DNA from 2 places in the Streptomyces sp. NPDC090499 genome. Region 1 is predicted to be linked to the other one. Evidence: riboswitches for the same ligand, from Rfam matches in the RefSeq annotation. Region 1 holds a riboswitch; the other holds the start of a gene.
What was found. Region 1 has a riboswitch for glycine ahead of gcvT (glycine cleavage system aminomethyltransferase GcvT). Riboswitches for the same ligand answer to the same signal wherever they lie in the genome.

Region 1 (15,781 bases):
GTCCGAGACGTGCCGGACGACGGAGAGGTCGTGGGCGATGATCACGTAGGTGAGGCCCAGCTCCTCCTGGAGGTCGTCCATGAGGTTGACGACCTGCGCCTGGATCGACACGTCCAGCGCGGAGACGGGCTCGTCGGCCACCACCAGCTTCGGCTTCAGGGCGAGCGCGCGGGCGATGCCGATGCGCTGGCGCTGGCCGCCGGAGAATTCGTGCGGGTAGCGGTTGTAGTGCTCGGGGCTCAGGCCCACCAGCTCCAGGAGGCGCTGGACCTCCTTCTTGACCCCGCCCTCCGGCTCGACGCCCTGCAGCCGGAACGGCGCGGAGACGATGGAGCCGATGGTGTGCCGGGGGTTCAGGGAGCCGTACGGGTCCTGGAAGATCATCTGGATGTCGCGGCGCAGCGGGCGCATCTTCGAGGTGGACAGGTGCGTGATGTCCTGGCCCTCGAAGGTGACCTTGCCGCCGGTCGGGTCCTGGAGGCGGGTGATGACCCGGCCCATGGTCGACTTGCCGCAGCCCGACTCGCCGACCACGCCGAGGGTTTCGCCCTTGCGCACCTCGAAGTCGATGCCGTCGACGGCCTTCACCGCGCCGACCTGCCGCTGCAGGATGCCCTTCTTGATCGGGAAGTGCTTCTGCAGGCCCTCGACCTTCAGCAGCACTTCACGATCGGACGAGGGCGACGCCTGCTGCGGGATGACGGCGTCATCGGTCTTCTTCGTGTCGCTCACAGCTTCGGCGCAATCTCTTCGGTCCAGATCCGCGTCCGGTCCTCGGCCGAGAGGTGGCAGGCGGACCAGTGGCCGCCGTCGACCTGCTGCAGCTCGGGGCGGACCGTGCGGGTGACGTTCCCCTTGGGGAGGTCCGCGTACGGGCAGCGCGGGTGGAAGGCACAGCCCGAGGGGACGTTGATGAGGCTCGGCGGCTGACCCTTGACCGGGATGAGCCGGTCGGAGGTCTCCCGGTCGATGCGCGGCATCGAACCCAGCAGGCCCCAGGTGTAGGGGTGCTGCGGCTTCTCGAAGATCTCGTCGACCGGGCCGCGCTCCACGCACCGGCCGCCGTACATCACCAGGACGTCGTCGGCGATCTCGGCCACCACACCCAGGTCGTGGGTGATGAGGACGACCGCGGAGCCGAACTCCTTCTGGAGGTCGCGGATCAGGTCGAGGATCTGCGCCTGGACGGTGACGTCGAGGGCGGTGGTCGGCTCGTCCGCGATGAGCAGCTCGGGGTTGTTGACCAGGGCCATGGCGATCATGGCGCGCTGGCGCATACCGCCGGAGAACTCGTGCGGGTAGCCGTCGACGCGCTTGGCGGGCTCGGGGATGCCGACCCGGTCGAGCATCTCGATGGCGCGGGCGCGGGCGACCTTCTTGCTGACGTTGTGGTGGACCCGGTACGCCTCGACGATCTGGTCGCCGATCTTGTAGTACGGGTGCATCGCGGACAGCGGGTCCTGGAAGATCATCGCCATCTCGCGGCCGCGGAGCCGGCGCACCTCGTCCGGGGACGCGTTCACCAGCTCCTTGCCGCCGAGCCAGATCTCGCCCGACATCTGCACGTTCTTGCCGCGGGCGCCGAGCCGGTGCAGGCCCATGATGGCCAGCGAGGTGACGGACTTGCCGGAGCCGGACTCGCCGACGATGGAGAGGGTCTTGCCCTTCTCCAGCGAGAAGCTGAGGCCGTCGACGGACTTGACGATGCCGTCGTCCGTCGGGAAGTGCACCTTCAGGTCGCGGACTTCGAGGAAGGCGTCGGACGGGGCGGCCGGCGTGGGCTCGCCCACGGCGGCGCCGGTCTTGGAGAGTTCGGTCACGAGAGCCTCACCCGCGGGTCGGCGGCCGCGTAGAGCAGGTCCACCAGGAGATTTGCGATCACGACGAAGAAGGCGGCGAGCAGGGTCACGCCGAGGATCGGGGGCAGGTCGTTGTCGTCGATGGCCTGCACCGCGTACTGGCCGATGCCGTGCAGCGAGAACACGGTCTCGGTGATCACCGCACCTCCGAGCAGCAGACCGAGGTCCATGCCGAAGACGGTGATGATCGGGGTGAGCGCGGCGCGCAGTCCGTGCCGGACCACGACCTTGCGCTCGCGCAGGCCCTTGGCGCGGGCCGTGCGGATGTAGTCCTCGTTCATCGTCTCCAGCATGCCCGAGCGGGTGAGCCGCGCGTAGATGGCCGAATACAGGAGAGCGAGCGAGCACCAGGCGGGGATCAGGGTGTTGGCCCATTGCGCCGGGTTCTCGGTGAGCGGGACGTACGTTCGGCCGAAGATCGGCCACTGGTAGGTGAAGAGCAGGATCGCCAGGTTGCCCGTGAAGAACATGGGCAGCGAGACGCCTGCGAGGGCCACGCCCATGAAGGTGCGGTCGAAGAAGGAGCGCGGCTTCAGCGCAGAGACCACGCCGATCGCCACGCCCGCGACCAGCCACAGCACGGCGGCGCCGGCGGCCAGCGACAGCGTCACCGGCATCCGGGAGGTGAGCTGCGGCCAGACCGCCTGGTGGGTCTTGAAGGAGTAGCCGAAGCACGGTGCGTCGCAGTGCACCGTGGTCGGGCCCAGGTCATAGGTGGCGCCGGAGACGATCCCCTTGATGAAGTGCCAGTACTGGACGTAGACGGGCTGGTCCAGACCGAGGTTGTGCTTGACCGCGGCGATGTCCGCCTTCGACGGGGCCTTGCCGATGTACTGCTGGGCCAGCTGATCAGCGGTCTGCCCGGCCAGCCGTGGCAGCACGAAGAAGATGGCGAAGGTGACCGCGGAGACGACCAGCAGCAGGATCACCGCTGCGAGCGTCCGACGGAGGATGTACGAGATCACGGGGATCGGCGCTGGTGCCCGCGGGCCTCTCGGCCCGCGGGCACCAATGCCTTCACCTGCCTTCCGGGGCTGCTACTTCGACGCGACGCCGATGTTGAGGTAGTCGTACTGGCCGCTCCAGGCCGCAGAGGAGACCAGGTTGGTGTAGCCGGTCGGACGGGCCAGCAGGACCTTGAAGTAGGTCAGCGGCACGAGGGCGGCGTCGTCCATGGTCTGCTTGTCGATCTGCGTGTAGATGCTGTTGCGCTCGGTGTCGTCCTGCGTACCGATCGCCTTCGACAGCAGGTCGTTGACCGTCTTGTTGTTGTACTGCGACAGGTTGGTGTTGCCGGAGGCACCGATCGCGGCACCGTTCAGGATCTGCTGCAGGAAGCCGTAGCCGGACGGCCAGTCGGCGCCCCACTGCATCATGATCAGGCCGATGTTCTGCTGCTCGGTAAACTTCGGGACACCCGCGTAGTCGGTGAAGTACTTGCCCGACGGGTACTGCTTGAGGGTGGCGTTGATACCGACGGCCTTCAGCGAGTTGATGATCGCCGTGGCGGCGTCCACCTCCTGCGGACGGTCCGAGCGGGCAGAGATGTTGGTGCTGATGGCGGTCTTGCCGCAGGCCTTCAGCTGTTCCTTGGCCTTGGCCGCGTCGCCCTTGTTGCCGGTGGTGGCGTAGACGTCCGCCTTCGCGTAGCCCGGGATGTCCGGCGGCAGCACGGTGGAGGCGACGTCACCGCGGATCGGGCCGCCCTCGGCGGTCTGCACCGAGACCTTGTCGATCGCGTACTCGACGGCCTTGCGGCAGGCCACGTTGTCGAACGGCTTCACCTTGGTGTTGATCGCCATGTAGACCAGACGGCCACCGTAGGTGTTGTCCGTGTTGGCCTTCTTGCCGGCGTCGGTGAGCACCTGGGCCTGCGTGGCGGCCTGGACACCCGTGCCGCCGAGGTCGATCGCGTCGCCGGCCAGGACGTCCTTGTCGATCGTCTCGGCGTTGACCTTCAGGTTGACGACGATCTTGTCCGGCAGCTGCTTGCGCAGCGGGTCGGTCTTCGCGTCCCAGTTCTTGTTGCGGACCAGCACGGCCTGCTTGCCGTCCTGGTAGCTCTGGAACTGGTACGAGCCCGAGGACACGATGTTCTTGACGTAGTCGACGCCGTTGTCCTTGGCCTGCGGGACCGGGGCCGTCTGCGGGGCGGCGACCAGGTAGTCGAACTCCTGGAAGGCCTGCTTCAGGTGGAAGACGATCGTGGTGTCGTCCGGGGTCTCGATGGACGAGAGGCCCTTGGCGCTCTTGTCCTTGTAGGGGCCCTTGTACTTGTCGCCGCCGACGAGCAGCTGCTGGAAGTAGTTGGGACCGAGGGAGAGCACGTCACGCGCGAAGTTGGAGCGCTCCACGGCGTACTTGACGTCCTTGGAGGTGATCGCCGTGCCGTCCTGGTACTTCAGGCCCGAACGCAGCTTGTACGTCCAGGTCTTGCCGCCGTCGCTGGAGACGCCCTTGCCCGCGGCGAGGTCCGGGACCAGGGTGTTGCCCTTGGAACCGGCGGCGGGCTCGAACGTCATCAGCGGGCGGGCGTACAGCCGGCTGAAGTTGTACATGTACGCGTAGTACGTGTTACCGGGGTCGAACGAGTCCGGGACGTCGGACAGCTCGTAGGTGACCGTCCCGCCCTTCTTGTCGGACGCGTTGACGACACCCTTGGTGGCGGCGTTGGCCGCGGCGGAGCTGCCGCCGTCGTTGCCGTCCTTGTTGTCATCGGCCTTGCTGCACCCTGCAACGAGCAGAGTGGCGGAGCCGATGGCCGCGATCGCGGCCAGCGCTGACCTTCGCATGATGGGCGGGATCCCCTCCATTGTCGGAAACTTTTCGGGCTCTCGATGACAGCAGGCGTCAGCGGCTGCGCGGGTCGAGAGCGTCGCGGAGACCGTCACCGAGCAGGTTGAACGCCAGCACGGTCACGAAGATGGCAAGGCCGGGCACGATCATGTACTCGGGATCGACCTGGTAGTACGTCACCGCTTCGCGGAGCATGCCGCCCCAGGAAGCCTGCGGGGGCTGGATGCCGACGCCGAGGAAGCTGAGGGACGCCTCGAAGAGGATGTTGGTCGGGATCAGCAGCGTCGAGTAGACGATGATCGGGCCGACCAGGTTGGGCATCAGCTCGCGGAACAGGATGTACGGGCCCTTGGCGCCCATGCCGCGCGAGGCGTCGACGAACTCGCGCTCCCGAAGGGCGAGGGTCTGGCCGCGCACGATCCGGCCCAGGTAGGGCCAGTTGAAGAAGCCGATGACGAAAATGAGCACGCTCAGGTGCAGCGGCAGTCCGTTCAGGCCGAACGCGCCGCCCTGCAGGGTGGCGGAGATGGCGATGGCGAACAGCAGGAGGGGGAAGGCCAGGAAGGTGTCCATCAGCCGGCTGATGACCGCGTCGACCCGGCCGCCGTAGTAGCCCGCGACGACGCCCATGATCGCGCCGATCACGTTGGACAGGATCGTCGAGCCGAAGGCGACCACCAGCGACACCCAGGAGCCCTCCAGGATGCGGGTGGCGATGTCGCGGCCGAACTTCGGGTCCACGCCCAGCGGGTGGTCGAGGCTCATGCCACCCCAGCCGCCGGTGGGCAGCGAGGTGTTGGCGTCGATCAGCTCCTGGTGGAAGGCGTTGGGGTCGAGACCGAACAGGGCCTGGATGGGGCGGGCGAGGATCGCGACGAGAATCAGCAGAACGACAACGATGCCGCCGGCCACGGCGACCCTGTCCTTCTTGAACCGGGTCCAGGCGATCTGCCCGAGGGAACGACCCTCGATCTGCGCCTTACCGGCACCCTCCAGCACAGCTTCCGGCTGTGCCTCGGCTGCCGCCCCGGTGGTCTCGATCGGTGCGGTCACGGTGAGCGACCCCTCTCGCCGGCGGTGACCGGCCTACGCCAGCCGCGGATTGCGGCTTTGTCGACTTGCTCGATCATGAGGTTTAAACCGACCTCACGTCTGAATGGCGAGTCTTCAGCGTCGTCGCGATCACCCGCCAGGCCTGACGAAGAAAGTATGCGCAACCGTGATGCAGTCCGAGGGGTTCCGTTATCCGAACGGCGGGTAACGGGAGCCGGACGGAACCAATCGCCCCAAGAAGTGCGCAACCGACCCTTTTCACCTTCATCTACGCGCGAAGATGAGGCGAGCGATGCCCGTCGGGCGACGCGGAGTCAAGTCGCCCGACAGGGGGTCGACTTGACGACCCCCGCCCCCATGGTGATGCGCATCACACCACGGGGCGTGACGCCCAGTTCACAACAAGAGACCCTCTTTATCCCCGGCCACAGGCCGGACATTCAGCGCAATCCCCGGCGGCACCGAGTCTAGCCGAAGTGGAATTTGAGCGTCATTTGAGGGTCCCGATGAGCAGTGATTCAAATCCGCTTGCCAGCTTTCTTTTCCCCTCGATAACTTCTTCGCCAACAGCGGCGAGCGAAAAGCTCACCGGCCACGAATTCCGGGGCGGCGGACCTTTTGGATAACGTCCGGGAATACGAGAAACGGGGAACACGAATGTCAACTCGCGTACGCAGAACCACTTGTTCGGCACTTGCGGCGGCCTCCCTCGTCGTGGGTGCGGTCGCCCTGGCCCCTGCCGCCGATGCCGCGGCAGCCGGCACCAAGGGTCCGACGTCCTGCCGCGGGGGCGAGGTCAGCTACACGATCAAGAAGGCGGGCAAGCCGTACTACTCGGCCATCGGCTCCCGCGTCGGCGCCTACAACAGCAGCGCCTCCAAGGCCACTCTGAAGTACGATCTGGCCTTCAGCACGGTGCGCCAGACCTCCCACACCTTCTCGGTGGGCGTGAGCCTCGAATGGGAGATTGCCAAGATCGAGAAGATCAAGGTCGACGGCAGCTACGCGTACAACGTGACCAAGCAGACGAAGAAGGACAGCAGCGTCTCCTTCTCCCTGCCGGTGGCCGGCCATTACTACGGCTACGTCCAGCCGAAGGTGCAGTACACGCCGTTCACCACCACCAAGTGGGTGGAGAAGCCGAACTGCAACGTGGTGAAGGTGAAGTCGAACACCGTGCACGCCATCACCGCGTACCCGCTTTTCGCCTCGTGCCAGAGCAAGAACGAGGCCTGCACCCCGAAGCCGAAGTAGAAAACCCGCGGAAAGTCCGGCGCGCGTCGGAAAAAAAATGATGGGGCCCGCCTGTTGCACAGGGCGGGCCCCATCGTCCTGACGGGTCAGTAGACGCCGGGCGCAGGCGGATACCCGTATCCCGCCGCCGACGCCGGAGCCGCGTGGGCCTCGCGGTCGTAGAACGGCCGTGCCGTCGCCCGCATCCACATCACGACCGGGTCGTACTCGTCGGTCATCGCGACCGTCGACACCGGCAGTCCGTCCGGCACCGCGCCGATCGACTGCTGCATCATCCCCCGCACCGAGTCCACGGCGGACGGCGAGGTGTCGTACACGTCCAGGCCGATCGCGAGGTACGGCGCCCCGAGGGCCGGCTGCACCCAGGCCCGGCGCAGCGAGCGGATCGCGGGGGTGCGGTGGGCGTTCTGCGTGAGCAGGGCGTAGAACTGCGGGATCTCGATGGCCGGTTCGGCGAGCCGCAGCGGCCCGGCCGGCTGGCGGTCCAGGCCGGTGGCGATGCGGCGCAGGTCCAGCCACGGGATGCCGACGCCGCCGCCCGGGGCGTGCGGGTTGAGCCAGAGGCCGAAGTGGTCGGGGTAGAGCGTGCGGGCCACGTCGATGCCGTCGACCACCTCGTACGAGCGGTTCCAGCCGCTCGCGGAGAGCTCCTGGGCCGAGGTCACGCAGGGGGCGTAGCCGTGGCCCTCGACCTCCATGTTCCCGTACTGGGCGTCGGGGGAGCCGGCCTGGCCGTGCCAGAGCAGCATCCAGATCTGGCCGGAGGCGGGCGTGGCGAGGGCGCGGAGGAGTGCCTCGTAGGCGTCGTAGCGCCCGGGGGTTACCTGGCGCAGCATGTGCTCGACCTGCCCGGCCGCCGCGGTGCCGCTGGCGCTCACGTGTTACCGCCCCTTCATCTGGTGCCCCGCGTCTGGAGGGCGCCCCGCGTTTGGAGACAGCTTATGCGTCCGGGGGGCGGGGGCCGATTGTCCGTGCGCGGGTGCCGGTTTCGTCGTGGTACTTCGCGCAGTTCCTCCCCCAGCCTTCGGCCGGGGGTACCCCCAGCGCCCCTGGGTCCGCTGCCCTTTGGGCCGGCTGCACAGGAAAGGGGGGCTTCAGTGGCCGTGCTGGTAGAAGGGCCGGACGTTCTCCCGCATCCAGTGGCCCACCGGGTCGTCCGCCACGTCGAGCAGGACCAGGTTCACCGGCCACTGCAGCGGGACCCGGCCCAGCGCCTTGCCCAGGGCCTCCAGGGGCAGGGCGCGCAAGTCGCCCTCCCACTGGGAGAGTTCGACGCCCACGAACATCACCGGGTCGGCCGTCTCGATCACGGCCAGGCAGCGGCGGGCCGTGGCGACCACGCCGATCGCCGCGAACTCCGCCGACGCCGCGGCCAGGAAGTCCATCGGATCGTCCTGCCAGTCCGGTTCGAAGAGGCGGACCCGGCCGCCGGAGGCGGGGCCGTCCAGTTCGGTACGGCCGGTCCGGCAGAGCTCGGCGACCGCCTCCGGCGGCAGCGGGACACCGACCACTCCCCCGGGGTTCACGGCGATGCCGACCTGCGGGGGCAGGCCGCGGGCGAACTCGACCGCCGGGGCGATCGTGTACGACAGGTGGGAGCCGGCCACCAGCCGGAACTGCTCCTCGGAGCTGAAGACCGGCACGTACACCCGGCCCTCGATCTGCGTGGTGGGCAGGTCCAGCGGGCCGCTGTGCGGGCCGCCGCCCTCGGGCAGCGGGATCCACAGGAAACTCCGGCCCAGTACCTCGATGAGCCGGCCAGCCGCCGCGGGCACGCCGAGGGAGGCCGACAGGACCTCCTCCAGTTCGTTGCCTGGCCACCCGCTGTGCGGGTGGGGGTGCGCCTGTGCCGGGAAGTCCGCGGGAATGTCCGCCGGGAAGTCCATCTGCCTACCGCCTGCTGGAAACCGCTGCTGAGGCTGGAAAGGCTAGCGGGTGGCACCGACAAAGCCACCCCACCAGCCGGTTCGGGCCGCGAAAGCGGCCCCGGCGCACCGCCGCCTTCTCAGCGCTCGAAGGCGATCCGGCGCAGTGCGTCCGCCGCGGCCCGGTCGACGAGGACCGCCGAGCCGACCCCCTCGGGCAGTCTCCCCTGCTCCGCCGCGCGCAGCAGCCGGCCGGCCGCCCTGCGGTGGCGCAGGAAGGCGTACCGGGAGACGCCCCGGCCGCGCTCGCGCTGGCCGTCCAGTGCCGTGCCCGGGGTGACGTCGAGGAGCAGCAGGTGCAGGGTGCCGCCGCGGCGGCGGGCCTCCCGGGCCAGCCAGTCGCGCACCCAGGCCTGGGTCCCGCAGTCGTGCACGACCACGCCCTCGCCGGTGCCGAGGGCCCGGCGCAGCCCGGCGTAGTGGGCGAGGCGGACCAGCGGGCGGTAGACGGCGTACGGCAGGAGACCGGCCAGCCGGGCGTCCCAGCGGTCGCGGGTGTCCTGGGAGTCGACGCAGATGCCCTGCACGGCGCGGTGCATCAGGGTGGACTTGCCGCTGCCGGGCAGCCCGGTGACCACGACCAGGTCCCGGGGGCCGAAGAGCAGGCCGTGCGGGCTGTGGCCGGCCCGGTCGCGCAGGTCGCGGACGACCGGTGCGGGGCTCTCGCCGCACCGCTCGCGGGCCGGGGCCGTCGGCTGCCGGGGCAGGGCGATGCCCGTCGTCGTCGCGTATGCCGTGGTCCTTGTCACCGTGATCGTCCTCCCTGGGGGTTCAGGAAAGGTTTTCCCCACTTAATGTAAAGAGAAGGTAATGCACGGTGTCTCGCGGTTCCGTTCGCGTCCTGCCACAGGCCCGTCACAAAGGTGCGGCACGGGCCGGGTCTGCCGCGGCGCCGGGCGGCGTGCAATGATGTCCGCGCCAACTGCATACCGGCCGCTTGAATCCGCGCGGGAGAGTCCCCAGCCGTCTTCGCTGGGGCGCCGAAGGAGCAAGTCCCTCCCTTGAATCTCTCAGGCCCCGTTACCGCGCGGGCGAGGCACATCTGAAAAGCGGGCCGCTGTGTCAGTGGCTCCACCCAAGGTGCAAGCCGTGACCACGTCCGTGGTCAGGGCGAACCTCTCAGGTTCCGATGACAGATGGGGAGGACAGCCCTCGCCTGTCATGCCCTTGGAACCTTCGGGAGACGACCGACCGATGAGCAGTACCGATTCCGCCGCACCCCGCCGTACCGCGCTCGATGCCCTGCACCGCTCGCTCGGCGCGACCATGACCGACTTCGCCGGCTGGGACATGCCCCTGCGCTACGGCTCCGAGCGCGACGAGCACGTCGCCGTACGGACCAGGGCCGGGCTCTTCGACCTGTCCCACATGGGCGAGATCACCGTGACCGGCCCGCAGGCCGCCGCCCTGCTCAACCACGCCCTGGTCGGCAACATCGCCTCCGTCGGCACCGGCCGGGCCCGCTACACCATGATCTGCCGCGCCGACGGCGGCATCCTGGACGACCTGATCGTCTACCGGCTGGCCGAGACCGAGTACCTGGTCGTCGCCAACGCCTCCAACGCCCAGGTCGTCCTCGACGCGCTCGTGGAGCGGTCCGCCGGGTTCGACGCCGAGGTCCGCGACGACCGGGACGCGTACGCGCTGCTCGCCGTCCAGGGCCCGGAGTCCCCCGGCATCCTCGCCTCCCTCACCGACGCCGACCTGGACGGGCTGAAGTACTACGCCGGGCTGCCCGGCACCGTCGCCGGCGTCCCGGCGCTGATCGCACGCACCGGCTACACCGGCGAGGACGGCTTCGAGCTGTTCGTGAAGCCGGAGCACGCGGTGGAGCTGTGGCAGGCGCTGACCAAGGCCGGCGAGGGCGTCGGCCTGGTGCCCTGCGGGCTGTCCTGCCGGGACACCCTGCGGCTGGAGGCGGGCATGCCGCTGTACGGGCACGAGCTGACCACCTCGCTCACCCCCTTCGACGCCGGTCTCGGCCGGGTGGTGAAGTTCGAGAAGGAGGGCGACTTCGTGGGGCGCGAGGCGCTCGCCGAGGCCGCCGCCCGCGCCGAGCAGAACCCGCCGCGGGTGCTCGTCGGCCTGGTCGCCGAGGGCCGCCGGGTGCCGCGCGCCGGGTACCAGGTGGTCGCCGGCGGCGAGGTGATCGGCGAGGTCACCTCGGGCGCCCCCTCGCCCACCCTGGGCCGGCCGATCGCCATGGCGTACGTCGACGCGGCGCACTCGGCGCCGGGCACGGCGGGCGTCGGCGTGGACATCCGGGGCAGTCACGAGCCGTACGAGGTCGTGCCGCTGCCGTTCTACAAGCGCCGGAAGTAACCGCCGCCGGCGGCACCGGCAGCCGCCACCGGGCGTGACCTGGCGCACAGAGCCGCTGGTCACGCACGTTCCCAGCAGTCCCCCTTTCACCAGCACTCCCCCGCGTACAGGAGAATTCAGGCCATGAGCAACCCCCAGCAGCTGCGGTACAGCAAGGAGCACGAGTGGCTGACGGCCGCCGAGGACGGCGTGGCGACGGTCGGCATCACGGAGCACGCGGCCAACGCGCTCGGTGACGTCGTCTTCGTCCAGCTCCCGGCGGTCGGCGACACGGTGACCGCGGGCGAGTCCTGCGGCGAGCTGGAGTCGACCAAGTCGGTGTCCGACCTGTACGCGCCGGTCACCGGTGAGATCACCGCGGTCAACGAGGACGTCGTCGACGACCCGTCCCTGGTGAACTCGGCCCCCTTCGAGGGCGGCTGGCTGTTCAAGGTGCGTGTCACGGACGAGCCGGCCGACCTGCTCTCCGCCGACGAGTACACCGCCTTCACCGCCGGCTGAGGAGTCGTAGAACGGATGTCTGAGTTGTCGCTTCTGAACACGCCCCTGCACGAGCTCGACCCCGAGGTGGCCGCCGCGGTCGACGCCGAACTGGCGCGCCAGCAGTCCACCCTGGAGATGATCGCCTCGGAGAACTTCGCTCCGCTCGCGGTCATGGAGGCACAGGGCTCGGTCCTCACCAACAAGTACGCCGAGGGTTACCCGGGCCGCCGCTACTACGGCGGCTGCGAGCACGTCGACGTCACCGAGCAGATCGCCATCGACCGGGTGAAGGAGCTGTTCGGCGCCGAGTACGCCAACGTGCAGCCGCACTCCGGTGCCTCCGCCAACCAGGCGGCCCTGTTCGCGCTGGCCCAGCCCGGCGACACCATCCTGGGCCTGGACCTCGCCCACGGCGGCCACCTGACCCACGGCATGCGCCTGAACTTCTCCGGCAAGCAGTTCGACGTGGTCGCCTACCACGTCGACGACGCCGGCCTGGTCGACATGGCCGAGGTCGAGCGGCTCGCCAAGGAGCACCGCCCGAAGGTGATCATCGCCGGCTGGTCGGCGTACCCGCGGCAGCTGGACTTCGCGGAGTTCCGCCGGATCGCCGACGAGGTCGAGGCGTACCTGTGGGTCGACATGGCCCACTTCGCCGGCCTGGTCGCGGCGGGCCTGCACCCGAACCCGGTCCCCTACGCGGACGTGGTCACCTCCACCACCCACAAGACGCTCGGCGGCCCGCGCGGCGGCATCATCCTGGCCCGCAAGGACTTCGCGAAGAAGCTGAACTCGTCCGTCTTCCCGGGCTTCCAGGGCGGTCCCCTGGAGCACGTGATCGCGGCGAAGGCGGTCTCCTTCAAGGTCGCGGCGAGCGAGGACTTCAAGGAGCGCCAGCGTCGTACGGTGGACGGCGCGCGCATCCTGGCGGAGCGGCTCACCGCCGCCGACGCCCGCGAGGCCGGCGTGAGCGTCCTGTCCGGCGGCACGGACGTGCACCTGATCCTCGTCGACCTGCGGGCGTCCGAGCTGGACGGGCAGCAGGCCGAGGACCGCCTCCACGAGGTCGGCATCACGGTCAACCGCAACGCCGTCCCGAACGACCCGCGGCCGCCGATGGTCACCTCGGGGCTGCGGATCGGCACCCCGGCGCTGGCCACCCGCGGCTTCACGGCCGAGGACTTCGCCGAGGTCGCGGACGTGATCGCCGAGACGCTGAAGCCGTCCTACGACGCGGCGGCCCTCAGGGCCCGGGTCGGGACCCTGACGGCGAAGCACCCGCTTTACCCCGGTCTGAACAAGTAGTTCCCTGGTGGGGGCACCCGACGACGTGTGCCCCCACCCTCTTTGGAGGAGTTCCCGTGGCCATCTCGGTCTTCGACCTGTTCTCGATCGGCATCGGCCCGTCGAGCTCCCACACCGTCGGCCCGATGCGCGCGGCCCGGATGTTCGCCCGCCGCCTGCGCAACGAGGACCTGCTGGAGTCCGTCGCCTCGATACGCGCCGAGCTGTACGGCTCCCTCGGCGCGACCGGCCACGGCCACGGCACCCCCAAGGCGGTGCTGCTCGGCCTGGAGGGCGCCTCGCCGCGCACGGTGGACGTGGAGACCGCCGACGACCGCGTCGAGACGATCAAGGCCACGCGCCGCCTGTCCCTCCTCGGCGAGCACGAGATCCCGTTCTCCTTCGACGACGACCTCAAGCTCCACCGCCGCAAGGCGCTCCCCTACCACGCGAACGGCATGACCCTCTGGGCGTACGACGCGGCCGGGGCCGAACTCCTCTCCAAGACCTACTACTCGGTCGGCGGCGGGTTCGTCGTCGACGAGGACGCGGTCGGCGCGGACCGCATCGTGCTGGACGACACGGTCCTGAAGTACCCCTTCCGCACGGGCGACGAGCTGCTGCGCCTGACGAAGGACACGGGTCTGTCGATCTCCGCGCTGATGCTGGAGAACGAGCGGGCCTGGCGCACCGAGGAGGAGATCCGCGAGGGCCTGCTGGACATCTGGCGGGTGATGCAGGCGTGCGTCTCCCGCGGCATGTCCCGGGAGGGCATCCTGCCGGGCGGGCTCCGGGTGAAACGCCGGGCCGCCGTGACCGCCCGCCAGCTGCGTGCCGAGGGCGACCCGCTGGCGCACGCGATGGAGTGGATCACCCTCTACGCGATGGCCGTCAACGAGGAGAACGCGGCCGGCGGCCGGGTGGTCACCGCCCCCACGAACGGCGCGGCGGGCATCATCCCGGCGGTCCTGCACTACTACATCAACTTCGTCCCGGGCGCCGACGAGGACGGCGTGGTCCGCTTCCTCCTCGCCGCCGGCGCGATCGGCATGCTGTTCAAGGAGAACGCGTCCATCTCCGGCGCCGAGGTCGGCTGCCAGGGCGAGGTCGGCTCGGCCTGCTCGATGGCGGCGGGCGCGCTCGCCGAGGTCCTCGGCGGCTCCCCCGAGCAGGTCGAGAACGCGGCCGAGATCGGTATGGAGCACAACCTCGGCCTCACCTGCGACCCGGTCGGCGGCCTCGTCCAGATCCCCTGCATCGAACGCAACGGCATGGCCGCGGTCAAGGCGGTCACCGCGGCCCGCATGGCCATGCGCGGCGACGGCTCCCACAAGGTGTCCCTGGACAAGGTCATCAAGACCATGAAGGACACGGGGGCGGACATGAGCGTGAAGTACAAGGAGACGGCCCGGGGCGGGCTGGCGGTGAACATCATCGAGTGCTAGGGGAGCAGGCCCCGAGCAGCGCGTTCGTGTCTTTCGGCGCTGCCGGGGCCTTCCTTGCATCACCCACGTAAACCCGGTCCGTACAGCTGGTCTATAGGGGACTCGCCCAGGCTGAAACCGATCGAATGCCGGCGCGTATACGCCCCGCAACACCGCGGCGCGGCCGGCGCTCCGTCTCCACGGCTCCGGCGGGAAGGCAGACAACCCATGGCCGAGACAGACACGCTCCCCCTCCTGCTGTGCGCGCCCGAGAGCGCCCACCTGCGGCAGCCGTACGGAAACTGAGCCGTCGCCGGGACGGGTGACCGTCCCGGACCACGCATCCCGAACGACCCCGTATCCGCCATGGTTCACCCCCGCGCGATCTCACGCCCGCACCGCTGCTGTACGGACTGCGTCGGTACGCCCGCCGGCCCCTGTCGGCCGACACGCCGGCCACGGGAGTTCCCGACGCGAGCCGCTGAACGTCGTCGGTTCGGGGGTCTGCGTCTCGGCGGACACCGCCGCGGAGCCTTCGCGGCTGCCGTTCTTGCCGGGCCGGGGCGACCAGGCGCGGTCGCCGAGCAGGGTCATGGCGGCGGGCAGGAGCACGCCGCGGACGACGGTGGCGTCGACGAGGATGGCGACCGCCATGCCGACGCCCATCATCTTGTACTCGATGGCGGAGAGACTGACGAAGACCGTGAACACACCGATCATGATCACGGCCGCGCTGCTCACCACACCCGCGCTGCTGCTGATTCCGCCGATGACCGCGGCGCGCGCGTCGGCACCGCCCAGCCAGCGCTCCTTGATCCGGCTGAGGATGAAGATGTGGTAGTCCATGCTCAGCCCGAAGAGGATGACGAACATGAACAACGGCAGCCAGGCGACCACGCCTCCATAGGAGGTGAAGCCGAGCAACGACCCCAGATGCCCGCTCTGGAACACCCAGGTGAGGACGCCGTAGGCCGCGCCGATCGAGAGCAGGTTGAGCAGGATCGACACCAGCGGGATCGCCCAGGAGCGGAAGGCCACCACCATCAGGACGAAGGCCAGGGCGAGGATGAAGACGAAGATCACCGGGGAGCGGCTGTTGAGCTGGTGGGCGAAGTCGTACGGCGTCGCCGTCTTGCCGCCGACCGCGTAGTCGATGCCCTGCACCTTGCCGAGGGTGGCGGGCAGCACCTTGTCCCTCAGCCTCTCCAGGGACGCGTTGGACGTGTCGTCGGTGCCCTTGCCGACGAGCGGTACGCGCACCACCACCACGTCGCCGACGGAAACCCGGGTGATCGGCTCGGCGATTCCGCTACCGGGCGTGGCGGCCTCCTGGTGCAGGGCGTCGATGGCCGTACGCAGGGCGGGGGTGTCGGCGCTGGAG
Region 2 (15,781 bases), on a different contig from region 1:
TTCGCGGCGGAGGACGAGGTCGCGGAGCCGGCCACCGAGGAGCAGGCGGTTGCCGAGCGGAGGTGGCCCGCGGGACACGACGTGCGGCACACCGAGTACGGGCACGGGTGGGTGCAGGGGAGTGGCCTGGGACGGGTGACGGTCCGGTTCGAGACGCCGGGGGCGGCGGCGCCGGGGAGAGTGCGGACGTTTCGGGTCGAGGATCCCGAGCTGGAGCCGGCGGAGCCGTTGCCGTTGATGCCCGGGGTTTCGGCGGACGGGGTGCGGGCGTGACCGTGGGTGGGGGCCGGGCGGGGGTGGGGAGGCTTACCGGCGCCTGCCGGGTGCCGCTGCGCCCACCCGTGCCGCCCTGCGGCACGCCTGCCCGCAGCCATGTGGCTACTCCTCCGTGCCCGCCAGCTTGCCGAAGTCGTGGTCGGGGCGGGCCTGGGGCGGGGGAGTCGTGTCCAGGCCGTAGTGGTGGTAGAGCTGGAGCTCCTGTTCCGGGGAGAGGTGTCGGCCCACGCCGAAGTCGGGGGCGTCTTTGATCAGGGCGCGGTCGAAGGGGACCTGAAGGGTGCCCTCGACCAGTTCGCTGGGCTCCAGGGGGACGAAGGCGTCCCTGGAGAACAGGCCGGTGCGTATGGCCGCCCACTCCGGCACGCCCGTCGCGTCGTCGAGGTACACCTCGTCGATCGTGCCGATCTTCGTGCCATTGCGGTCGAACGCCTTGCGGCCGATCAGGTTGCGCGGATCGATGTCGGTCTGCACGGGCCCTCCACTTGGTCGCAACTCATCCGTAAGCACTACAAAAGAGCACATTGAAGGAGGCGGCCACTCGAAGGCTCCGGTGTTGCCCCCGCTGGTAGGCTGGCAGGCGGCTGCTGACCCCGTGCGGGAGAGTCCTCCGGGAAACCGGAGGCGCCGAAGGAGCAAATCCTCCCCGGAATCTCTCAGGCTCACGTACCGCACGGACGAGGTCACTCTGGAAAGCAGGGCGGATGTCGACGGCGTCCGCTCTCACCGACGGTGCAAGCCGGTGGTCCGCAAGGGCGTACCGGCGAAGCTCTCAGGTCCGATGACAGAGGGGGAGGCCGTCGGGGTACCCGTGCCGGGGTACCCCTCGAAGGTCGCGTCAGACCAGGAGGCCTCCGCAATGACCGCCCAGCGCATCCCGCTCTCCGAGCTTGAGCAGGGAATCCCCTTCGAGCAGCGCCATATCGGCCCCGACCACGAGGCCCGGGCCAAGATGCTCGCCCAGGTCGGCTACGGCTCGCTCGACGAGCTGACCGCCGCCGCCGTGCCGGACGTGATCAAGAACGCCGACCGGCTGGAGCTGCCCGGCGCCCGCACCGAGGCCGAGGTGCTGGCCGAGCTGCGGTCCCTGGCCGACCGGAACCAGGTGCTCGGCTCGATGATCGGCCTGGGGTACTACGGCACCTTCACGCCGCCCGTCATCCTGCGCAACGTGATGGAGAACCCCGCCTGGTACACGGCCTACACCCCGTACCAGCCGGAGATCTCCCAGGGCCGCCTGGAAGCGCTGCTGAACTTCCAGACCGTGGTCGCCGACCTCACCGGGCTGCCCACCTCCGGTGCCTCGCTGCTCGACGAGGGCACCGCCGCCGCCGAGGCCATGGCCCTGTCCCTGCGCATGGGCAAGAACAAGAAGGGCGTCTTCGTCGTCGACGCGGACGCGCTGCCGCAGACCGTCGCCGTGATCCAGACCCGGGCCGAGCCGACGGGCGTGGAGGTCGTGGTCGCCGACCTCGCCGAGGGCATTCCGGCGGAGCTCGCCGGGCGGGAGATCAACGGGGTGCTCGTCCAGTACCCCGGCGCCTCCGGTGCCGTACGCGACGTCAGGGCCGTCGTCGAGCAGGCCCACGAACGGGGCGCGCTCGTCACCGTCGCCGCCGACCTGCTCGCGCTGACCCTGCTGACCTCGCCGGGCGAGCTCGGGGCCGACATCGCCGTCGGCACCACCCAGCGCTTCGGCGTCCCGATGGGCTTCGGCGGGCCGCACGCCGGTTACATGGCGGTCCGCGAGAAGTTCGCGCGCAGCCTGCCCGGACGGCTCGTGGGCGTCTCCGTGGACGCCGACGGGAACAAGGCGTACCGGCTGGCGCTGCAGACCCGCGAGCAGCACATCCGGCGGGAGAAGGCCACCAGCAACATCTGCACCGCGCAGGTCCTGCTCGCGGTGATGGCCGGCATGTACGCCGTCTACCACGGGCCCGAGGGACTCAGGGCCATCGCGCAGCGCACGCACCGTTACGCCACGGTCCTCGCCGCCGGGCTCACGGCAGGCGGTGTCGAGATCGTGCACGGCGCCTACTTCGACACCCTCACCGCGCGCGTGCCCGGCAAGGCCGCCGGGATCGTCGCCGCAGCCCGCCAGGGTGGCGTCAACCTGCGGCTCGTCGACGCCGACCACGTGTCCATGGCCTGCGACGAGACCACCACCCGCGCCCAGCTGAGCGCCGTCTGGACGGCCTTCGGCGTCGATGGCGACGTCGAGGCACTGGACGCCGTCACCGAGGACACGCTGCCCGAGGCGCTGCTGCGCACCGACGGCTACCTGACCCACCCCGTCTTCCAGCAGTACCGCTCCGAGACCGCGATGCTCCGCTACCTGCGCAGGCTCGCGGACCGGGACTACGCGCTGGACCGCGGCATGATCCCGCTGGGCTCCTGCACCATGAAGCTCAACGCGACCACCGAGATGGAACCGGTCACCTGGCCCGAGTTCGGCCAGCTGCACCCGTTCGCGCCCGCCGAGCAGGCGCAGGGCTACCTGACCCTCATCCGGGAGCTGGAGGAGTGGCTCGCCGAGGTCACCGGGTACGACAAGGTGTCGCTGCAGCCCAACGCCGGATCGCAGGGCGAGTTCGCCGGCCTGCTCGCCGTACGCGCGTACCACCGCGCCAACGGCGACGCGCAGCGGACCGTGTGCCTGATCCCGTCGTCCGCGCACGGGACCAACGCGGCCAGTGCCGTGATGGCGGGCATGAAGGTCGTCGTCGTGAAGACCGCCGAGGACGGCGAGATCGACGTCCCCGACCTGCGGGCGAAGATCGAGCAGCACCGTGACGAGCTCGCCGTGCTGATGATCACCTACCCGTCCACGCACGGGGTGTTCGAGGAGCACGTCGCCGACATCTGCGCGCAGGTGCACGAGGCCGGCGGCCAGGTGTATGTCGACGGGGCCAACCTCAACGCCCTGGTCGGGGTCGCCAAGCCGGGCCACTTCGGCGGCGACGTCTCCCACCTCAACCTGCACAAGACCTTCTGCATCCCGCACGGCGGCGGCGGTCCCGGTGTCGGTCCGGTGGCCGTACGGGCCCACCTGGCGCCGTACCTGCCGAACCACCCGCTGCAGCCCGCCGCCGGTCCTGAGACGGGTGTCGGGCCGGTCTCGGCCGCGCCGTGGGGCTCGGCGGGGATCCTGCCGATCTCGTGGGCGTACGTCCGGCTCATGGGCGGCGAGGGGCTGAAGCGGGCCACGCAGGTGGCCGTGCTCAGCGCCAACTACGTCGCCAAGCGGCTGGAGCCGCACTTCCCGGTGCTCTACACCGGGCCCGGCGGCCTTGTCGCGCACGAGTGCATCATCGACCTGCGGCCGCTGACCAAGGCGACCGGGGTGAGCGTCGACGACGTCGCCAAGCGGCTCATCGACTACGGCTTCCACGCGCCGACGATGTCCTTCCCGGTGGCCGGCACGCTCATGATCGAGCCGACCGAGTCCGAGGACCTCGGCGAGCTGGACCGGTTCTGCGAGGCGATGATCGCCATCCGCGCGGAGATCGACAAGGTCGGGGCGGGGGAGTGGTCCACCGACGACAACCCGCTGCGTGAGGCCCCGCACACCGCCGCCGCGCTCGGCGGGGAGTGGAAGCACGGCTACAGCCGTGAAGAGGCCGTCTTCCCGGCCGGGGTGTCCGCCGCCGACAAGTACTGGCCGCCGGTGCGCCGGATCGACCAGGCCTTCGGCGACCGGAACCTGGTCTGCTCGTGCCCGCCGCTGGACGCGTACGAGGACTGACGCACCGGGTGCGGCAGTACGGCAGAGGCCCCGCTTCGGCGGGGCCTCCCGCTTTTACGCCGGGTAGGCGTGCGTCTGGGTGGCCTTCACCGTCGCCCAGACCGTGGCGCCGGGGTGCAGGTCCAGTTCGGCCGCCGCGACCGTGGTGAGATCGGCGGCGAGGGCGAGTTCGCCGGTCAGGTCGGCGCGGATCTGGTCGCCGTGGGTCTCCAGTCCTGCGACCTCGCAGCGCCAGAGGTTGCGGGCGCTGGCGCCGGTCGGGCGGTCCCGGAAGAGGGTGACGGCGCTCGGCGGGAACGCGACGAAGACGTCGCCGGCGAGGACTTCGGTGGTGGTGACGGCGGTGGTGTTCGAGGGGCCCGCCTCCAGCTTGACGGTGTGGCCCTCGGCCCGGCCCCGGTAGAGGTTGAGGCCGACCAGGTGGGCGATGTAGTCGGTGCGAGGGTGGCGGGCGATGTCGGCGGGGGTGCCCTCCTGGACGATGCGGCCGTCCTCGATGACGATCAGGCGGTCGGCCAGCACCATGGCGTCCAGCGGGTCGTGCGTGACGAGTACCGCGACCGCCTCGAACTCGGCCAGGTGGCGGCGGAGTTGGGACCGTACCTCCAGGCGGGTGCGGGCGTCGAGGGCGGCGAGGGGCTCGTCGAGGAGGAGGAGCCGGGGGCGGGTGGCCAGGGCGCGGGCCAGCGCGACGCGCTGGGCCTGGCCGCCGGAGAGGCGGCGGGGTTTGACGCCGGCGTGCTCGGTGAGGCCCATGCGGTCCAGCCAGGCGGCGGCCTGGGCGCGGGCCGCGGCCTTTGACGCGCCCTGGCAGCGGGGGCCGAAGGCGACGTTGTCGAGGGCCGTGAGGTGGGGGAAGAGGAGGTAGTCCTGGAAGACGACGCCCACCGGGCGGGACTCGGGGGGTGTGCGGTCCAACTCCGTGCCGTCGAGGCGGAGGTGGCCGGTGGTGAGGGGGGTGAGGCCGGCCAGGGCACGGAGGGCGGTGGTCTTGCCGGCGCCGTTGGGGCCGAGGAGGGCGACGACCTCGCCGGGGGCGGCGGTGAGGGTGATGTCCAGGTGGAAGGCGGGGCGGGTGACGACGAGGTGGGCGTGGAGGCCGGTGGGGTTCGGGTGTGGGTGCGGGTGCGGGTGCGGGTCCGTGGGGGGTGCGACCCGGCCTTCGGCCGGGATTGGGTTCCCACCCGCACCACCCGTGCGGGCATCAGTGTCGGGTGCGGGTGGCCCCTGCGGGGGCTGAGCGCCGTCGGCGGCTGCGGGTGGTGCGTGACGAAGCTGCGCGTCGTCGACGGGCTCGGCTGGTTCCTGAGGGGGCCGAGCGTCGTCGGCGGGCGCCGCTGGTTCGTGAGGGGGCCGGGTGCCGTTGGTCGGCGAGGCTGGTTCGTGAGCGGGCCGGGTGCCGTTGGTCGGCGAGGCTGGTTCGTGAGGGGGCTGTGTGTTGTCGGCGGGTGTGGGGTGTTGGTCTGTCATCGGGGTGTCGTCCACCGGGTCGTCCTCATGATGCCGTCATCCAACGATCCCGCAACGCCGCCAGCACCGCGATCGACACCGTCAGCAGCACCAGGCTGAGCGCGATCGCCGCGTCGGGGTCGTTCTGGAGGGCGAGGTAGACGGCGAGCGGCATGGTCTGGGTGCGGCCGGGGAAGTTGCCGGCGAAGGTGATCGTCGCGCCGAACTCGCCGAGTGCGCGGGCCCAGGCCAGGACCGCGCCGGCCGCGATGCCGGGGGCGATGAGGGGGAGCGTGACCCGGCGGAACGCCGTGAAGCGGGAGGCGCCCAGGGTGGTGGCCGCCTCCTCGTAGCGGGGGTCGGCGGCGCGGAGCGTGCCCTCGACGCTGATCACCAGGAACGGCATGGCCACGAAGGACTCGGCGACCACCACACCCGCGGTGGTGAAGGGGAGGGTGATGCCGAACCAGGAGTCCAGCCACTGGCCCACCACCCCGTTGCGGCCGAGGGCGAGCAGCAGGGCCACACCGCCGACCACCGGGGGGAGGACGAGGGGGAGGGTGACCAGTGCGCGGACGAATCCCCGGCCGGGGAACTCCGTGCGGGCCAGCAGCCAGGCCAGCGGCACGCCGAGGACCAGGCTCACGGCCGTCGCCGCCGTCGCGCAGACCAGGGAGAGCTGGAGGGCCTGCCAGACCTCCGTGCTGGTGAGCAGGGAGGGGAGGCTGCGCCAGGGGGCCCGCACCAGCAGGGCGACCAGCGGCAGGAGCAGGAAGACCAGGGCTACCGCTCCGGGGAGGAGGAGCGGTAGCGGTACGGCCGACCGAACGCGCCGGCGCCGCGGACCGCCCGTGAGGGTGCCGGCCGCGGCGCCGGACTCGTCGGCCTTCGTCACGGCTTGAGGAACCCGGCGTCGTTCAGTACCTGCTGGCCCTCGGCGGACTGCACCAGGGCGATGAACGCCTTGGCCACCGCCGGGTTCGGGGCGTTCTTGAGGAGGGCGATCGGGTAGTCGTTGATCGCGCCGGAGGACTCGGGGAACTCCACGCCCTCGACCTTGCTGCCGGCGGCCTTCACGTCGGTCTGGTAGACGACGGCCGCGTCGGCCTCCTTCAGGACCACCTTGTTGAGGGCGGACTTCACGTCCTCCTCGTAGGAGACCGGGGTGAGCTTGAGCTTGCTGGCGTCCAGGGCCTTCTGCGCGGCGGCACCGCACGGCACCGTCCTGTCGCAGAGGACGACCTTGAGCGAGGACTTGGTGAGGTCCTTGAGGGAGGAGATCTTGTCGGGGTTGCCCGGCAGGGTGGCGATCTCCAGCTGGTTGCGGACGAAGGTGGCCGGCGTGGTCGCGGTGTCCTTCTTGTCCGTCACGATCGCCATGGTCTTGGCGCTCGCGGCGGCGAAGACGTCGGCCGGCGCACCGCTGGTGATCTGTGCGGCCAGGGTGTCGCTGCCGCCGAAGCTGAAGTTCACCTTGGTACCGGGGTGGGCCTTCTCGAAGTCGGCCTTGAGCGTCGTGAAGCTCTCCTGCAGCGAGGCCGCGGCGAACACGGTGATCGAGCCCGACAGCTTGGGCGTCGCCGCCGCCGACGTGTCCGACTTCGTCGTCGCCGACGAGTTGTCGTCGGAGGAGGAGCAGGCGCTCAGGGCCAGCAGGGCCGCGACCGAGGCACCGGCCACCTGGAGCGTGCGCCGGGTCCGGCGCACGGAAGGGGTCATCACGAGTGAACTCCTCTGGATCCTATGAACAATCTGTCGCGCCCTGCTGCGACCTGTCTATCAGTCCGCGTGGCGATGATACTGCCGCAATTGCCAGGCGTAAGTCTTCTGTCACATCGCATGAGCTGCATACTTTCGGACCGGGGCTGGCATGTGCGTTTGTACGGTGACCTGTCGCGGGTACCGTCATCCGGGAGGTGGCCGCACATGACGCTCGCCGAACTCGTCCTCACCGGAGACCTCGCACGGCCGGCCCGGCTGACCGTGCCCGACCTCCTGCGCCGGCCCCAGCACCGGGTTCGCGTCAGCTTCGAGTGCGCCACCAGCGGCATCCGGCACCACGCCTTCACCGGACCGCGGCTGTACGACGTCCTCACCGCCGCCGGACCCGGATTCGACCCCGGCCGGCGCAAGGACAGGCTGCGCTTCCTCATCGCCGTCTCCGGCGCCGACGGGCACCACGCGCTGCTCTCCTGGGCGGAGATCGACCCCGATTTCGGCCAGGCGCCCGTTCTGCTCGGTGTCACCATCGACGACACCCCGCTGGACCGGGCCGGTCCCCAACTGGTGCTGCCGCAGGACCGCTGCGGGGCCCGGCACATCAGTGGCATCAGGGAGATCCGGGTGGACGGGGGCTACGGCGGCTGGCATCCAGTGCCCGCCACACCCGGTCGCGCGTCAGCGGCAGCTCCGTGAACCGGACGCCCGTCGCGTCGCGCAGCGCGTTGGCCAGGGCGGGGGCGACCGGGTTGAACGGGCTCTCGCTCATCGACTTGGCGCCCAGCGGACCGATGGTGTCGGCGGTCTCCATGAAGTGCACCTCGGTGCGCGGGATGTCGGCGTACTGCGGCAGCCGGTAGCGGCGGAACGCGGCCGTCTCCACCTGGCCGCGCGCGTCCAGCCGTACGTTCTCGAAAAGAGTCGCGCCGAGCGCCTGGGCCACCCCGCCCTCCACCTGACCGCGGCACTGCATCGGGTTCATCACCTTGCCCGCGTCGGCGGCGTGCACGCTGCGCAGGATGCGGATCTCCCCGGTGCCGGGGTCCACCCCCACCCTGAACCACTGCGCGTTGAAGGCCACCGAGCGCGGGGTGCCGCCGAAGTGGCCGTCGGCGGCGCACTCGACGCCGACCGCGCGGGCGGCCGCGTACAGCTCCTTGAGCGGCAGCCGCCCGCCGGGGTGCAGGACGGCCTCCTCCGCCAGCCGGCACTCGGCGCGCGCCACGCGCAGGTGGGCGGCGGCGAAGTCGAGGAGCAGGTCTGCGAGGGCACGGGAGGCGCGCAGGGTGGCCTTGCCGGCGACCACGGTGCCGGTGGAGGCGAAGGCGCCGGTGTCGTGCCGTACGACGTCCGTGTCGGACTGACGGACGGTGATCCGGTCGACGGTGGTGGCGAGTTCACCGGCCGCGATCTGGCGGTGGACGGTGGTGGTGCCGTTGCCGAACTCGGCCGTGCCGACGGCGAGGTCGAAGCTTCCGTCGGGCAGCAGGGCGGCCCTGGCGTCGGCGATGTGGCCGCCCGGCGGGCCCGTCGCGATCATCGCCAGCGCCGCGCCCTCGCCGACCAGCCAGCCCTCGGGGGCCGCGGCGGCGGGTTCCGCCCGGGCCCGGCGCACGATGGAGACGCACTGGTCGAAGCCGTAGCTCGCGATGTGCAGGTCCTCCTCGTGGCCGCCGGGGGTGAGCATCGAGTCACCCGGGCCGATGATGTTGCGGGCCTTGAAGTCGACGGGGTCCAGGCCGAGTTGCCGGGCCAGTTCGTCCAGGGCCGACTCGACCGCGAACAGCACCTGGCCCAGGCCGTAACCGCGGAAGGCGCCGGCCGGGACGGTGTGGGTGTAGACCGAGTAGGCGTCGACCTTCTTGTGCGGAGCCCGGTACATCGCCATCGACTCGCCCACGCTGTGGAACATCACGGCCGGGCCGTGGTTGCCGTACGCGCCGGTGTTGGAGACCACCCGGAACTGCAGTGCGGTCAGCGTGCCGTCGTGGCGGGCGCCCGCCTTCACGTGCACGGTGAACGGGTGCCGGGTGGTGGCGCCGTAGAACTGCTCGGCGCGGGTGTACTCCAGCTTCACCGGGCGGCGCAGCCGCAGCACGGCCAGGGCCACGATGTCCTCGACCAGCATCTCCTGCTTGCCGCCGAAGCCGCCGCCGACCCGGCCCGCGACCACCCGGACCTGTTCCGGCGGCAGGTCGAAGAGGGCGCACAGGGCGCGGCGGGTGAGGAACGGGGTCTGCGAGCTGGTGCGGACGGTGAGACGGCCGTCCTCGTCGAGCCAGGCGACCGCGCCGTGCGTCTCCAGGCTGGCGTGCTGCACCCGCTGGGTGCGGTAGGTCGCCTCGTGGACGGCGTCGGCCTCGGCGAACCCGGCCTCGACGTCACCGATCTCGCCGTGCGCCTCGCCGACGACGTTGGCGTGCGGGCGGGAGATGCGGGCGGTGGCGGGGTCCTTGTCGTGGACGACGGGGGCGCCGGGGAGCATGGCCTCCTCGGGGTCCAGGACCGCTGGTGCAATGTCATACACCACCGAGATCCGCCGGCAGCCCTCCTCCGCCGCCGCCTCGCTCTCCGCGACCACCGCCGCGACCCGCTGGCCGATGTAGCGGACGGTGTCGTCGAGGAGGCGGGTGTCGGCCGGGTCCTCCTCGGGGTGCTCGTGGCGGGCGGTCGAGTACTGCCGTTCCGGGGCGTCGTGGTGGGTCAGGACGGCGTGCACGCCCGGTACCCGCAGCGCGGCCGAGGTGTCGATCGAGGCGATCCGGGCGTGGGCGTGCGGGGAGCGCAGCAGCTTCATGTGGAGCAGGCCGGGCACGTCGACGTCGAAGGTGTAGCGGGCGGTGCCGGTGACGACCTGCGGTCCGGCGGGGGCCGGCAGGTTGCGGCCGACGGACTCGCCGGCGGACGGCTCCTCGACGTGCTTCACCCCGCGCACCGCGTCCTCGATGGCCCGGTAGCCGGTGCAGCGGCACAGGTTGCCCTTGAACGCCCGGGGGAGATCGGTGAGTTGCTCGTCGGTGAGGGCGGCCGTGGTCATCAGGAAGCCGGCCGTGCAGAAGCCGCACTGGAAGCCCTGGGCGTCCAGGAACCTCCGCTGCACGGGGTGGAGTTCGCCGTCGGGGGAGGCGAGCCCCTCGACGGTGGTGACCGTGCGGCCGTCGGCGCGGAAGGCCGGGTAGAGGCAGCTGTGCACCGGTTCGCCGTCCACGTGGACCGTGCAGGCTCCGCAGTCGCCCGCGTCGCAGCCCTTCTTCACCCCGAACCAGCCGTGCTCGCGGAGATAGGTGCGCAGGCACTGGCCGGGCCGCGGTTCGTCGTCCTGTGACCGGCCGTTGACCTCGATCTTCATCGCTCTCCCAGCTCGCGGCGGATCTGCTCGGCGAGGTGATATGTCATATGGCACCGCCACTCCGGCAGGCCGTGGATGTCGTCGAACCACTCCCCGTCCCCGACCCCCGCCCCGACCCCCGCCCGCAGCGCCTCCGCCGAAGGCACCAGCGGGAACCACCGCCGCACCGGTCGCACGGTCGACGCGGTGACCGTCAGCGCGAACGAGCCGTCGACGGGGTCCAGGGTGCCGATCACCAGGACACCGGAGCGGCCCAGGCCGTAGAGGGAGGCCTGGCGGAAGGCGGTACGGCGGTCGAGTGCGCGGGCCGGGACGGTGACCGAGCGCAGCAGCTCGCCCTCGGCCAGGTCCCTGCGGCCCGCTCCGGTCACGAACTCGGCGACCGGGACCCGCCGCCGTGCGCCGTCCTGGGCGATCAGCAGGCACTCCCCGTCGAGGGCGGCCGTCAGGGAGATCATCGGGCCGGCCGGGAGGGCGTTGCAGAGGTTGCCGCCGACCGTGGCCATGTTCCAGATCTTGAAGGAGGCGAGGAAGGCCCGGCAGCACTGCTCGACGAGGGGAGCGGCCGCCGTGGGCAGGGTCCGCGCGTACCGGGAGAGCTGGGCGACGGTGCAGGTGGCGGCGATCTCCAGGGCGCCGTCGGCGGTGCGGTGCACGGGGGTCCAGCCGGTGCGGCTCAGGTCGACCAGGCGGCGCAGGTGCGGCTGGGGCTCGGAGAAGAGGTACGTCCCGCCGCCGAGCCAGGCGTCGCCGGGCCGCCAGGGGGCCGGGTCCCGGGCGTCGCGGATCTCCACCACCGTGTTCAGGTCCATGCCGGTCAGTGAAGCAACGCGCGCGTGCCCCGCACGACTGGTGCGGGGCACGGAAAAACCGAGCCGGGCAGGGCCGGTCCTGGATGATTCACCAAGGAACGTTCCGTGCGGAAAGACTTGCATTTACGATGCTGTAACTCGCACTCACCTGGTGAATGCGAGGCTGGCACGAGGAGTCTGAGTACATGCACGTGGAACACCTCCTGACGGACCGCACCCTCGGGCTGCGTCCCCTGTGGGCGCAGGACGCCCTGCTGGCCCGGGAGATCAGCGGGGTGACGGTCACCGACCTGGAGGACCCGGCCCGCTTCGTGCGGCCCGGGGAGGTGGTGCTCAGCGGGCTGGTGTGGTGGGCGCCGGGGAAGGCGGAGCGGTTCGTGTCGGCCCTCAAGGCGGCCGGGGCCGCGGCACTGTTCGCCGGGGAGGAGACCCACGGGGGCGTGCCCGGGGAGCTGGTGGAGGCCTGCGTCCGGCACGGCGTCCCGGTCGCCGGGGTGCCGGCGCACATCATGTTCCGGGCGATCACGGACACCGTGTACCTGGGGCAGTGGGGCGAGCTGAGCCGCCGGCAGGCGCTGCCGGAGAACGCCCGGGTCCGGCTGAGCAGACTGCTCGCCCAGGAGGCCGGGCCCGCGGACCTGCTCGCGGCGGCCTTCGCGCATCTCGACCGGACCGTCGCCCACGTCTTCACACCGTCGGGCCGGACCGTCGCGGCCACCGCCGCCGCACCGGGCGTGCCGGCCCGGGAGGCCGCGAAACTGGTCGCCGACGGGCCCGGGATGACGGTGTCCGTCGCCGCCGAGAGCGTCTCGCCGTACGAGCGCTGGCTGCTGTACCTGCCCGACCCGGACAGTGCGCCGGCCGGGATGCTGCACGAGGTGGCGGCCGCGCTGGGCCGCTGCCAGGAGACGGCCGTCCGGCACCGGTCGGCCGAGCGGCAGGCGGCCGACGAACTGGGCGCGCTGCTGTCCGGGGCCGGGGCCGCGGCGGCCGAGGGGGCGCTGCAGGCCGCGGTGCGGGAGTGCGGGCTGCCCGCCGACGGGCCCTACCGGGTGGTCGTAGCGGACACCGGGGCCCGGCGGCCGGGGCTCGCCGAGGGTGCGCTGGCGGAGGTCGCCGGGCATGTCGCGGCGCACGCTGCGGTGGGCCGGCTGCCGGACGGGGGCGCCTTCGCGGTGCTGCCCGCCACCCAGGACCCGCCGGCCGAGGCCTGGTCGCTGGTCGCCGGCTGCGATCTCGGCGTCCCGCTGCACGGCGGGACCGGGGTGGCGACGGCCGGGCCCGCCGGGCTGGCCGGTGCGCTGGCACAGGCCAGGTACGCGCTCACCTCCGCCCGTACCACCGCGCCGGACGCCTCCGCCCTCACCGACGCCGGCGCGCTCACCGGTCTCGACGCGCTGCTCACCGGGGTGCCCGCCGACGTCCGCGCGGCCTACAGCCGTACGGTGCTCGGCCCTCTGCTGACCGGCGGACGCGCCGCTTCCGCCGTGCTGCTGAGCACCCTGGAGACCTTCCTGGCCTGCGACGGCTCGTGGGCGCGCACGGCTGAGGCGCTGCACCTGCACGTCAACACCGTGCACTACCGGATGCAGCGGGTGGAGCACTTCACCGGCCGGGACCTGTCCCGGCTGAGCGACCGGCTGGACCTGTGGGCCGCCCTGCTGTGCAGGTGACCCGTCAGACGCGGTCGATGTGCACGTTGGTGGACTTCACCCGGGCGGTGGCCTCCATGCCGACCTCCAGGCCGAGTTCCTCGACCGCCTCCCGGGTCAGCAGGGAGACCAGCCGGTGCGGGCCGGCCTGGATCTCGACCTGGGCGGCGACGTCGCCGAGCTTGATCGCGGTGACGATGCCGGGGAAGGCGTTGCGGACCGAGGTGTAGGAGGCGTCCTCCTCGGCGGTGCCGGCCTTGGCCAGTTCGACGGAGAACGCGGCGAGGTCCGTGCCGTCGATGAGCCGCCGGCCGCCCTCGTCGCGGTGGGTGGCCATCCGGCCCGCGTCGGCCCAGCGGCGGGCGGTGTCCGGGCTGACGCCGAGCAGCCGTGCCGCCTGGCCGATCGTGTAGGAGGGCATGGGCTCACCATAGGGCCAGGTGGCGGGGTGCGAGGACGTGGGGTCGCCGGTCAGCTGAGGCCGGACGCCTCCAGAACCGCGCGGGCGTTCGTGTCGTCGATCTCGTGGCCGAGGCGGGCCAGTACCTCGGTGCCGCGGCGCAGCGTGCCCCGCTCCAGGGAGCGGCGGACGCCGGTGTCCAGTTCGTGCCAGAGCAGGGGGTTGGCATGCAGGACGCCCGGGTCGAGCTCCAGCCGGTTGCCCCGGGTGTCGCGCAGGACCAGATGCGCGGCGACGTCCCCGTACTGGCCGACGTAGACGAGGGAGTCGGTGCGGACGGTACGGCGGCGCAGCGGGCCGCGGACGGCCAGCCAGCCGGGGCCCGCCGTGACGCGGGCGGGCAGCAGCATGACGAGGATCGCGGTCGACAGGGTGACCCAGAGCAGGGCGCGGGCCGGGGTGAGGGTGCCGGCGTCCCAGTCCACGGCGAACGTCAGTCCGCCGAAGCCGAGGGCGGATCCCACGGCGAGGCGTGCGCTTCCGCGCCAGGTACGGTCACCGGCGGCCCGGCCTCCGGGTCTTCTGTCCTCCATGAGGCCGACGGTAGGCGGCGGCGAAGGCTCGGGAACGACCGCTGACAGGGTTCTTATGCGGACCGAGCGGTTATTGACGGGATTCTTACGCCCCGTGTCCGTCGCGTCGTGTCCCGCCTGCGGCCTGCGGCCTGCGGCCCTCAGCCCGTGTGGACGCGCGGCCGCCGGTCGCGGTCCGGCTCCGCCTCGCGCAGCACCTCCCGGGTGACCGGGGCGACCTCGCCCTGGCCGAAGAGGAAGAAGCGCAGGAAGTTGGCGAACGGGCTGCCCTCGGTCCACTCGAAGTAGATGTGCGGGATGCAGCGGGTCTCGTCCCGGACGTGCAGCAGCAGCGCGGCCAGGGCGTTGGGGATGGAGGCGGACTCCAGGGTCAGCACCCGGTAGCGGTTGTGCAGGACCTCGCCGCGGACGGTCAGGCCCGCCTCGAACTCGGAGGGGTCGGTGACCGTGACCTCGACGAAGACGAAGTCCTCCTGCTCGGGCATGTCGTTGTCGGCCCGGATCTGCTCGATCTTGTCGCGGTACTCGGCCTTGTCGCGCCGGTCCGGCTCATTGGCGATGAACCGCATCTTGCGACTGGCCATATCGCGGATGAATCGTTCCGCCATGTCGTCGAGGGTCACGCTGGTCACGCGCAGCTCGAAGGCGCGGGCGAGGCGGGAGAGCAGCGAGACGAGGATGATGCCGACGATGAAGCAGGCACCGATCTTCACACCGTCGGGGCGCTCGATGACGTTCACGACGGTCGTGTAGAGGAAGACCGCCGAGATGACCCCGAAGCCGATCGTCCACTTGCGCTGCCCGGCCTTGCGGGCGGCGATGGTCACCGCGACCGCCGCGGAGCTGATCAGCACCAGCACGCCGGTGGCGTAGGCGCCGCCCTGCGCGTCGACGTCGGCGTCGAAGATCCAGGTCACCAGGAAGGCGATCAGCGTGAAGACGATGACCATCGGGCGCACCGCACGGGCCCAGTGCGGGGCCATGCCGTAGCGGGGCAGGTAGCGGGGCATGAGGTTGAGCAGACCGGCCATCGCGGAGGCGCCGGCGAACCACAGGATGGCGATGGTCGAGACGTCGTAGACCGTGCCGAAGACGTTGCCGAGGTACTCGTGGGCCAGGTAGGCGAGCGCACGGCCGTTGGCGCTGCCGCCCGACTTGAACTCGTTCTCCGGGATCAGCAGCGTGGTGATGAAGCTGGTCGCGATGAGGAAGCAGCTCATGATCAGGGCGGCTGTGGTGAGCAGCTTCTTGGTGTCCCGGATCCGCCCGGTGGGCTGCTGCTCGGTGTCGCCCGGCTCGCCCTTGACGTGCGGCATGACGGCGACGCCGGTCTCGAAGCCGGACAGGCCGAGGGCGAGTTTCGGGAAGACGATCAGGGCGACGCCGATCATCACGAAGACGTTGCCGTGTTCCTGGGTGAGGGCGCTGGTCCAGTCGGTGATGACGTGCTCGGCGGTGATGACGTGATAGACGCCGACGATCACGACGACGACGTTCAGTGCGAGGTAGATGCCGACCAGGGCGACCGCGACACCGATCGCCTCCAGGAAGCCCTTGAGGAAGACCGCGCCGAGCAGGGCCACCAGGAACAGGGTGATGACCATCTGCTTGCCCTGCAGGAAGTCGGTCAGGTGCGGGTTCTCCACCAGGTGGGTCGAGGCGTCCGCGGCCGACAGGGTGATGGTGATCAGGAAGTCGGTGGCGGCGAAGCCGAGCAGGGTCAGCACGAAGAGCTTGCCCTGCCAGAAGGAGAGCAGCCGCTCCAGCATCGCGATGGAGCCCTCGC

Region 2: linked by a shared signal. The riboswitch ahead of gcvP (aminomethyl-transferring glycine dehydrogenase) and the one ahead of gcvT (glycine cleavage system aminomethyltransferase GcvT) in region 1 are both predicted to bind glycine.

What each region holds. Positions count from the first base shown of each region.
Region 1 is NZ_JBIVXP010000010.1:48,296-64,076, reverse strand. Features, by position in the region: gene ACIQVL_RS31955 (ABC transporter ATP-binding protein) at 1-732, opposite strand, end outside; gene ACIQVL_RS31950 (ABC transporter ATP-binding protein) at 729-1,820, opposite strand; gene ACIQVL_RS31945 (ABC transporter permease) at 1,817-2,824, opposite strand; gene ACIQVL_RS31940 (ABC transporter substrate-binding protein) at 2,897-4,672, opposite strand; gene ACIQVL_RS31935 (ABC transporter permease) at 4,710-5,708, opposite strand; gene ACIQVL_RS31930 (hypothetical protein) at 6,366-6,962, shown strand; gene ACIQVL_RS31925 (enhanced serine sensitivity protein SseB C-terminal domain-containing protein) at 7,049-7,840, opposite strand; gene ACIQVL_RS31920 (enhanced serine sensitivity protein SseB) at 8,057-8,848, opposite strand; gene ACIQVL_RS31915 (AAA family ATPase) at 8,968-9,642, opposite strand; glycine riboswitch at 9,826-9,923, shown strand; gene gcvT (glycine cleavage system aminomethyltransferase GcvT) at 10,082-11,209, shown strand; gene gcvH (glycine cleavage system protein GcvH) at 11,333-11,710, shown strand; gene glyA (serine hydroxymethyltransferase) at 11,735-12,997, shown strand; gene ACIQVL_RS31895 (L-serine ammonia-lyase) at 13,054-14,421, shown strand; gene ACIQVL_RS31890 (MMPL family transporter) at 14,788-15,781, opposite strand, start outside.
Region 2 is NZ_JBIVXP010000015.1:10,101-25,881, forward strand. Features, by position in the region: partial or broken gene ACIQVL_RS38040 (DNA polymerase IV) at 1-457, shown strand, start outside; gene ACIQVL_RS38045 (PRC-barrel domain-containing protein) at 379-750, opposite strand; glycine riboswitch at 865-958, shown strand; gene gcvP (aminomethyl-transferring glycine dehydrogenase) at 1,136-4,021, shown strand; gene ACIQVL_RS38055 (ABC transporter ATP-binding protein) at 4,076-5,194, opposite strand; gene modB (molybdate ABC transporter permease subunit) at 5,517-6,365, opposite strand; gene modA (molybdate ABC transporter substrate-binding protein) at 6,362-7,189, opposite strand; gene ACIQVL_RS38070 (molybdopterin-dependent oxidoreductase) at 7,397-7,885, shown strand; gene ACIQVL_RS38075 (molybdopterin-dependent oxidoreductase) at 7,800-10,538, opposite strand; gene ACIQVL_RS38080 (FAD binding domain-containing protein) at 10,535-11,350, opposite strand; gene ACIQVL_RS38085 (helix-turn-helix domain-containing protein) at 11,536-13,023, shown strand; gene ACIQVL_RS38090 (helix-turn-helix transcriptional regulator) at 13,028-13,423, opposite strand; gene ACIQVL_RS38095 (hypothetical protein) at 13,474-13,995, opposite strand; gene ACIQVL_RS38100 (amino acid transporter) at 14,136-15,781, opposite strand, start outside.